Regions from separate parts of the Allobosea sp. GW823-FHT02B03 genome, predicted to be linked through region 1. Evidence: predicted binding sites of a transcription regulator. Region 1 holds the regulator's gene; the other holds the start of a gene.
The links. The regulator PhoB, encoded in region 1, activates phosphate uptake and scavenging genes when phosphate is short. The targets are predictions, from matches to a motif close to TGTCATNNANCTGTCAT.
Positions count from the first base shown of each region.

Region 1 (4,339 bases):
CCATCACCGTGCTGTTCTGGATCCTCGGCATGCTGGTGGTGAAGGGCATTGGCGGCCTCTCGGCCGGCACCTTCACGCAGATCACGCCCGGCCCCGGCTCCGAGGGCGGCGGCCTCGCCAACGCCATCGTGGGCTCTGCCGTGCTGACCTTCCTCGGCATCGCGCTGGCGACGCCGATCGGCGTGCTCGCCGGCACCTATCTCGCCGAATACGGCCGCGGCTCGAAGCTCGCCAACCTGATCCGCTTCATCAACGACATCCTGCTCTCGGCGCCCTCGATCCTGATCGGCCTGTTCGTCTACGTCATCCTGGTCGAGCCCTTCCGCGGCTATTCCGGCTGGGCTGGTGGCGTCGCGCTCGGCATCATCGCGATCCCGGTCATCGTGCGCACCACCGAGGATATGCTGCGCCTCGTCCCGGCGCCGCTGCGCGAGGCTGGCTCGGCCCTCGGCGCCCCGCCTTCGGTGGTGATCACCGCGATCACCTGGCGGGCGGCGAAGTCCGGCATGGTCACCGGCATCCTGCTGGCGCTGGCGCGCATTGCCGGCGAGACCGCGCCGCTGCTCTTCACCGCGCTGAACAACAATTTCTGGTTCTCGCCGACGCTGGTCGGCGGCGTCTCCAACCTGCCCGTGACGATCTATCAGTTCGCCTCGGCCCCTTACGAGAACTGGCAGCAGCTCGCCTGGGCCGGTTCGCTGATCATCACCGTCTCGATCCTTTTGCTCTCGCTTATCGCCCGGCGCATCGTGCGCGGCGGCAAGTGAGCACCACGCCCGATCGGAAGGAACATGTCGATGCTCTCGACCCTGGAACTCAGCCCGCAGGTCCTCGACGCCCAGGCGCCGATCCGGATCGCGGTGAAGAACCTCGATTTCTACTATGGCGAGCACAAGGCGCTGAAGAACGTCAATCTCAGCTTCCGTGACCGCCATGTCACCGCGCTGATCGGCCCCTCCGGCTGCGGCAAGTCGACCCTGCTGCGCATCTTCAACCGGATCTACTCGCTCTATCCGGAGCAGCGCGCCACCGGCGAGGTGCTGCTCGACGGCCGCAACGTCATCTCCAACGATGTCGACGTCAACGAGCTGCGCTCGCGCATCGGCATGGTCTTCCAGAAGCCGACGCCGTTCCCGATGTCGATCTACGACAATGTCGCCTTCGGCATCCGTCTCTACGAGAAGCCGCCGAAGTCGGAGCTCGACGACCGCGTCGAGGGTGCGCTGCGCCGCTCCGCTCTCTGGGACGAGGTCAAGGACAAGCTGAAGAGCTCCGGCATGGGCCTCTCCGGCGGCCAACAGCAGCGCCTCTGCATCGCCCGCACCATCGCCCAGAAGCCCGAGGTCATCCTGTTCGACGAACCGACCTCGGCGCTCGATCCGATCTCGACCGGCAAGATCGAGGACCTGCTGGAGCAGCTGAAGAGCGACTTCACCATCGTCATCGTCACCCACAACATGCAGCAGGCGGCGCGCGTCTCGCAGTACACCGCCTTCATGTATCTCGGCGAGGTCGTCGAGTTCGACGCGACCAACACCATCTTCATGAACCCCAACAAGAAGCAGACGCAGGACTACGTCACCGGCCGCTTCGGCTGACGCCCGCAAGTCCGCTCGCTCCCGCCACAGGATCCGCCCCGATGTCCGATCATATCGTCCGTTCCTATGATGCCGACCTCGAAGGGCTGCGCCGCAGCCTGGCCGAGATGGGCGGCATGTCCGAGCGCATGCTCGGCGATTCCACCGTGGCGCTGGTGCGCCGCGACACCGCGCTGGCGCAGAAGGTCATCACCGCCGACCAGCGGCTCGACAACCTCCAGCGCGATGTCGAGGAAAAAGCGGTGCTGACCATCGCCCGCCGCCAGCCGCTCGCCAACGATCTGCGCGAGCTGATCTCGGCGATCCGCATCGCTGCCGACATCGAGCGCGTCGGCGATCTCGCGAAGAACATCGCCAAGCGTGCGGTCGCGATCTCCGGCCAGTTCTCGCCGCCGCACCGCGCCGTGGTCGGGCTCGAGCATATGAGCCGCCTGGTGCAGGCTCAGCTCAAGGATGTGCTCGACGCCTATGCCGCCAGCAACGAGCAGAAGGCGATGGAGGTCTGGCGCCGCGACGACGAGATCGACGCGCTCTACACCTCGCTCTTCCGCGAGCTCCTGACCTATATGATGGAAGATCCGCGCAACATCACCTTCTGCACGCATCTCCTGTTCTGCGCCAAGAACGTCGAGCGCATCGGCGACCACACCACCAATATCGCCGAGACGATCCACTACCTGATCACCGGCCAGTCGGTGGAAGAGAGCCGTCCCAAGCTCGACACCACCAACATCCTGGTCGACCTGCCCGCAGCCAATGGCTGAGCGGACGGGCGCCTGAGCGGAGGCCGGACATGCCTGCACGCATCCTGATCGTCGAGGACGAGGAGCCGCTGACCCTGCTGCTCCGCTACAATCTCGAGGCCGAGGGCTTCGAGGTCGACAGCGTCGCGCGCGGCGACGATGCCGAGCTGCATCTGCGCGATCATACGCCCGATCTCGTCCTGCTCGACTGGATGCTGCCCGGCCTTTCCGGCATCGAGCTCTGCAGGCGGCTGCGCGCCCGGCGCGACACCGAGCGCGTGCCGATCATCATGCTGACGGCGCGCGGCGAGGAGACCGAGCGGGTGCGCGGCCTCGCCACCGGCGCCGACGATTATGTCGTCAAGCCGTTCTCGCTGCCGGAGCTGATCGCCCGCATCCAGGCGCTGCTGCGCCGGGTCAAGCCCGGCCATGTCGTCGGCATGCTGACGGCCGGCGATCTCGAGCTCGACCGGACGACACGGCGGGTGCGCCGCGGCGGCGCCGAGCTGCATCTCGGCCCGACCGAGTTCCGCCTGCTCGAATTCCTGATGCAGGCCCCAGGCCGGGTCTATTCGCGGGCCCAGCTGCTCGACGCCGTCTGGGGGCGCGACGTCTATATCGATGAGCGCACCGTCGACGTTCATGTCGGGCGCCTGCGCAAGGCGATCACCCCCGACGACGCCAAGGATCCGCTGCGCACCGTGCGCGGCGCCGGCTACGCCTTCGACGAGACCTTCGCCCGCGGCTGAGGCTTCAGCGCGGCGCGGCGACGATCACCGCCGCGCCCGCGAGACACAGCACCGCCCCAGCCAGATCGAAGCGATCCGGCGGGACCTTCTCGACCAGCCACATCCAGCCCAGCGACGCGACGATGTAGACCCCGCCATAGGCGGCAAAGGCGCGCCCGGCGGCGGCGCTGTCGATCAGCGTCAGGAGCCAGGCGAAGAGCGCCAGGGCGAGGAGCCCCGGCAGCAGCCACCAGGCCGATTTGCCGAGCTTGAGCCAGGCCCAGAAGGTGAAGCAGCCGGCGATTTCGGCCAGCGCGGCCCCCAGATAGATCGCGAAACCGGTCATGGCGCTTCGGCCAGCCGGGCAAAGACCGGGCGGTAGGCTTCCGAGGCCAGCGGCGACAGAGCGCTGGCATCGGCGAAGGCGAACCAGCGGATCTCGCTATGCTCGTCATTGGCGATAGTTGGATCGCCGCCATCCCAGCCTGTGACGCTGAACAGATGCCACAGGGCCGGCGAGACGCCGTCGCTCTCCGTCGTCTCGATCGTGGTGAAGTGCGCGAATGTGGTCGGCGTGATGCCGATCTCCTCCTGCAATTCGCGGATCAGGGCCTGATCGGCCGTTTCGCCGGGCTCGACATGCCCGCCGATCGTGTCCCAGCAGGATGGCCGGTTCCGGCGATGCGATGCCCTCAGCCCGAGCAGGACGCGTCCGCCCCGGATCGGCAGGGCGCAGGCATATTCGACAGGGCCCGCGGTTTCGTCGGCGCGCATCGGCGTCTCTCCCACCAATAGAAAAGCCGGCCCGAAGGCCGGCTTTGATGGCTCGATCGGCTCCTGCCGGATCAGGCGCGCACCTTGCGGTCGCGGCGCCGATCCGTTGCCGGCTGGTAGGCGATGCGGGCGTGATAGCCGCAATAGGGCATGCCGGTCAGCGAGCGGCCGCCGCAGAAGCGGAACTCAGGCGAGGTCGGGTCGCCCATCGGCCAGCGGCACATGTATTCGCGCAGGTCCATGATGGTGACGCGCTCGGAGAACGGGATCACCACCTCCTCGGCGGGAGCCGGGACGTGCTCGGCTTCCGGCTCCGCCTCGATCTCCGGGACGAATTGCGGGGCGAGCGCGGTGTTGCCGCGGGTCATGCCGCCACCGCCCGCAGCCGGGCTGGCCATCGGATGCGCCGGCGGACGGGTCGCGGGTTTGCGCGGGCGCGGCGCGGCCGAGCCGGGATTCTTGGCGCGGCCCGAAAGGCCGAGACGGTGGACCTTGC
Region 1 covers NZ_JBXAJY010000006.1:438,443-442,781, reverse strand. The annotation lists gene pstA (phosphate ABC transporter permease PstA) at 1-767, shown strand, start outside; gene pstB (phosphate ABC transporter ATP-binding protein PstB) at 792-1,598, shown strand; gene phoU (phosphate signaling complex protein PhoU) at 1,640-2,362, shown strand; gene phoB (phosphate regulon transcriptional regulator PhoB) at 2,392-3,090, shown strand; gene AC1REK_RS22245 (YnfA family protein) at 3,095-3,415, opposite strand; gene AC1REK_RS22240 (NUDIX hydrolase) at 3,412-3,843, opposite strand; gene AC1REK_RS22235 (GcrA family cell cycle regulator) at 3,915-4,339, opposite strand, start outside.

Region 2 (4,339 bases), on a different contig from region 1:
TCTTCCTGATCCTGGCGCTGGTGCTGGCCCCGCATATGGGCCTGCTGCTGCTCTCCTTCGCGACGATCTGGTCGTACTCGCCGCTGCCCGACGCCTTCACGCTCGCCCATTACGGCCGCGTCTTCGGCGAGAGCTCGGTCTACATCAAGAACACGCTGATCTATGCCACCCTCGCCGGCGGCATCGACATCGTGCTCGGCGTCGCGATCGCCTATCTCGTGCTGCGCACCAAGCTGATCGGCCGCGAATGGCTCGACTGGATGGCCTCGGCGGCGCTCGCCATCCCCGGCGTCGTGCTTGGCATCGGCTATCTCAGGACCTTCTACGGCGTCACCCTGCCCGACGGCACGCCGCTGGCCTCGCTCTGGATCACCATCGTGCTGGCGCTCGCCATCCGGCGCCTGCCCTATGCGCTGCGCGCCTGCTATGCGGCGCTCCAGCAGATCTCGGTCTCGCTCGAGGAGGCGGCGGAAAACCTCGGCGCCACCAAGGCGCGCACGGTACGCCGGGTCGTCGTCCCGCTGATGGCGGGCGGCATCCTCGCCGGCTTCGTCACCTCGTTCTCGACCGCGGCGGTCGAGCTCTCGGCGACGCTGATGCTGGTGCAGTCGAACTCCGACGCGCCGCTCGCCTACGGGCTCTACGTCTTCATGCAGTCGGCCGCCGGCCGGGGGCCCGGCGCCGCGCTCGGCGTCGTCGCGGTCATCCTCGTCGCCGCCTGCACCTTCCTCTCGCATCTCATCATCGAACGCAGCCAGAAGGCCAAGGGAATGGGCCACTGACCATGAACGCAAACGTCTCCCTGACCACGCCGGCTGTCTCCGTCGACATCGAAGGCGTCAACCTGTCCTACGGCACCAACCATGTGCTCAAGGATGTCAGCCTCGCGATCCGGCCGGGCGAGTTCTTCGCCTTCCTCGGCCCGTCCGGCTGCGGCAAGACCACGCTGCTGCGGCTGATCGCCGGCTTCAACCAGGCCGATACCGGCCATATCCGCATCGGCGGCAAGGAGATCACCGACCTGCCGCCCTGGAAGCGCGATGTCGGCATGGTCTTCCAGTCCTATGCGCTCTGGCCGCATATGACGGTGCGCCGCAACGTCGCCTTCGGTCTCGAGGAGCGTGGCGTGAAACGGGCCGAGGTCGAGCGCCGCGTCGAGGCCGCGCTCGGCCTCGTCGGCCTCGCCCATCTCGCCGACCGGCGCCCCTCGCAGCTCTCGGGCGGCCAGCAGCAGCGCGTCGCCGTGGCACGAACCGTCGCGGTCGAGCCCAAGGTGCTGCTGCTCGACGAGCCGCTCTCCAATCTCGACGCCAAGATGCGCGTGCAGGTTCGCCGCGAGCTGCGCGACCTGCAGCAGCGCCTCGGCCTGACGACGATCTTCGTCACCCACGATCAGGAGGAGGCGAACACGATCTGCGACCGCATCGCCGTGATGAGCGATGGCGTGGTCCAGCAGGTCGGCACGCCGATGGAGCTCTATGAGCGGCCCGCCAACCTCTTCGTCGCGAATTTCCTGGGGACGGCGAACATCCTCGAAGGCAAGGTTACCGGCTACGGCGAGACCCGCATCTTCGAGATCGAGGGCGGTTTCTCCGTCCCGGTTCCGGCCGACCGGACTGTGCCCGAAGGCGCCCGCCTGGTCTTCCGGCCGCAGCATGCCGGCCTCGTCGCGGCCGGCGCCGCCGCACCCGGCCTGATCGCCCTGCCCTGCCGCGTCGTCCATCGCGAGTTCCTCGGCGCGAGCGTCCGCTACGGCGCCCGCATCGGCAATTCGGAAGTCTCGGTCGATCTGCCTTTCCAGTCGGGCAGCGATCTCCACGAGATCGGCACGGATGCGACGCTGACGCTGCCCCGGCACGCCTTGATGTGGCTGGCCGCCTGAGCTACCGGCCACGGCTGGATTATGACGATTTTGTGTCACATGTTATCAACACGGCTCCGCGAGGAGCCTGTCCAACGGGAGAAGACGCCTTGTTCGATCTGAAATTTGTCCGCCTCGCCGCGGCCGCCCCGCTCGCCTTCGCCTTCATGGCGTCGACCGCGATCCCTGCCCAGGCGCAGGACAGCTGCACCAACCGCGGCCAGCTCGACACCAATTACTGCGATGCGAACAACGATCTCGTCGCCGACGTCCCGACCGACGCCTCCAAGCTGAAGGACCCGTCGGCGCTGGTCTGGGCCTACACCCCGGTCGAGGACCCGGCCGTCTACGCCAACATCTTCAAGCCGCTGACCGACCATCTCGCGACCTGCACCGGCAAGCGCATCGTCTATTACCCGGTCCAGTCCAACTCGGCCGAGATCGAGGCCATGCGTTCGGGCCGCCTGCATTTCGCCGGCTTCTCGACCGGCCCGACCGGCTTCGCCGTCAACCTCGCCGGCGCGATCCCCTTCGCCGCCAAGGGCTCTGCCGAGGGCGTGCGCGGCTACAACCTCGTCGCCGTCGTCAAGAAAGACAGCCCCTACCAGAAGCTCGCCGACCTCAAGGGCAAGAAGGTCGCCCACACCTCGCCCTCGTCGAACTCGGGCAATCTCGCGCCGCGCGTGCTCTTCCCCGAGCATGGGCTGGAAGCCGAGAAGGACTACAAGCCGCTGATGTCCGGCGGGCACGACAAGTCGATTCTCGGCGTCGTCTCGGGCGACTACGACATGGGCGCCGTCGCCGGCGACGTCTATGAGCGCATGATCGTGCGCGGCACGATCAAGAAGGACGACACGCGCGAGATCTATCGCAGCGCTGTCTTCCCGACCTCGTCCTTTGCCTATGCCCACGATCTGAAGCCCGAGCTCGCCAAGAAGCTCACCGACTGCTTCTTCTCCTTCCGCTTCACGCCGGAAATGACCAAGGAGTTCAACGGCGACGACCGCTTCCTGCCGATCACCTACCAGAAGGACTGGGCGATCGTGCGCGACGTCGCCGAGAAGTCGGGCACGCCCTACAACAAGGCGGCCTACGACGCCGAGTCGAAGCGCGAGGCCGATGCCGCCGCCAAGAAGAAGGCGCAGCCCGCGCCGGCCAAGGCTCCCTGATCGGAAAGCAGCCGCATCTCATGAGCGCCCTGCCAAACGAAGCGTCCGGCACTTGCCGGACGCTGATCATCCGCAATCTCGTCAAGGAATACCGGGCCGGCCAGCCCGTCCTGCGTGATATCTCCCTGACCATCGACGAGCCCGGCACGGTCGCCATCATCGGCCCGTCCGGCACCGGCAAGTCGACGCTGATCCGCTGCATCAACCGGCTGGTCGACCCGACCTCCGGCTCGATCATGCTCGACGGCGTCGATCTGGCGAAGCTCCAGGGCGATGCGCTGCGCCAGGCGCGGCGCCGCCTCGGCATGGTCTTCCAGGAGTACAATCTCGTCGAGCGGCTCACCGTAATCGAGAACGTGCTCTGCGGCCGGCTCGGCTATGTCCCGGTCTGGCGCAGCTGGACCCGGCGCTTCCCGGAAGCCGACATCGCCCGTGCCTTCGCCCTGCTCGAATCCGTCGGTCTCGGCGATTTCGCGACCCGCCGGGCCGACCAGCTCTCCGGCGGACAGCGCCAGCGCGTCGGCATCGCCCGCGCCGTGATGCAGGAGCCGGACCTCGTCCTCGCCGACGAGCCGACTTCCTCGCTCGACCCCAAGACCTCGGTCGAGATCATGGAGCTGCTCGCCGAGGTCGGCCGCGACCGCGGCATCCCGGTCCTCGTCAACATCCACAATGTCGCGCTGGCCAAGCGCTACGCACGCCGCATCATCGGCATGTCGAAGGGCCTGATCGTCTATGACGGTCCGCCTGCCGGGCTGCAGGATTCCCATCTCGCCGAGATCTATGGCGGCGAAGGCTGGATGGAATGAGCGCCCTTCCCGCCACCGGCAGCCTGCGTAGCCGCGCCTTTCCGCCGAACTGGCCCCTGCGCATCGCCGCGGTGCTGTTCCTGGCCTATGTCGCCTACGCCGCCCAGATCCTCGACATCCGTTGGGAGCGCTTCGTCCAGGGCCTCGACAACGGCGCGCGCTTCCTCGGGCGGATGTTCCCGCCCAATACCGCCGCCGACAAGATGCAACTCCTGCTCGACGGCATGCTGGAATCGCTGCAGATCGCGATCATCGCGACCGGCGCGGGCGTACTGCTCGCCTTGCCGCTCGGCCTGTTCGCTGCCCGCAATTTGATGCCGCTGCCGGTCACCGTGGCGGCGCGCGGGCTGATTGCCCTCTGCCGGACCTTCCACCCGGTCATCGTCGCGATCCTGTTCGTCAAGGCCGTCGGCTTCGGCGCCCTCGCCGGCATCCTCGCCCTCATCGTCGCGACGCTCGGCTTCATCGCCAAGCTGATCGCCGAGGCGATCGAGGAAATG
Region 2 covers NZ_JBXAJY010000002.1:951,470-955,808, forward strand. The annotation lists gene AC1REK_RS09590 (ABC transporter permease) at 1-782, shown strand, start outside; gene AC1REK_RS09595 (ABC transporter ATP-binding protein) at 785-1,882, shown strand; gene phnD (phosphate/phosphite/phosphonate ABC transporter substrate-binding protein) at 2,029-3,030, shown strand; gene phnC (phosphonate ABC transporter ATP-binding protein) at 3,051-3,839, shown strand; gene phnE (phosphonate ABC transporter, permease protein PhnE) at 3,836-4,339, shown strand, end outside.
Region 2: the regulator PhoB is predicted to act here: its motif matches at 1,904-1,920, upstream of phnD (phosphate/phosphite/phosphonate ABC transporter substrate-binding protein).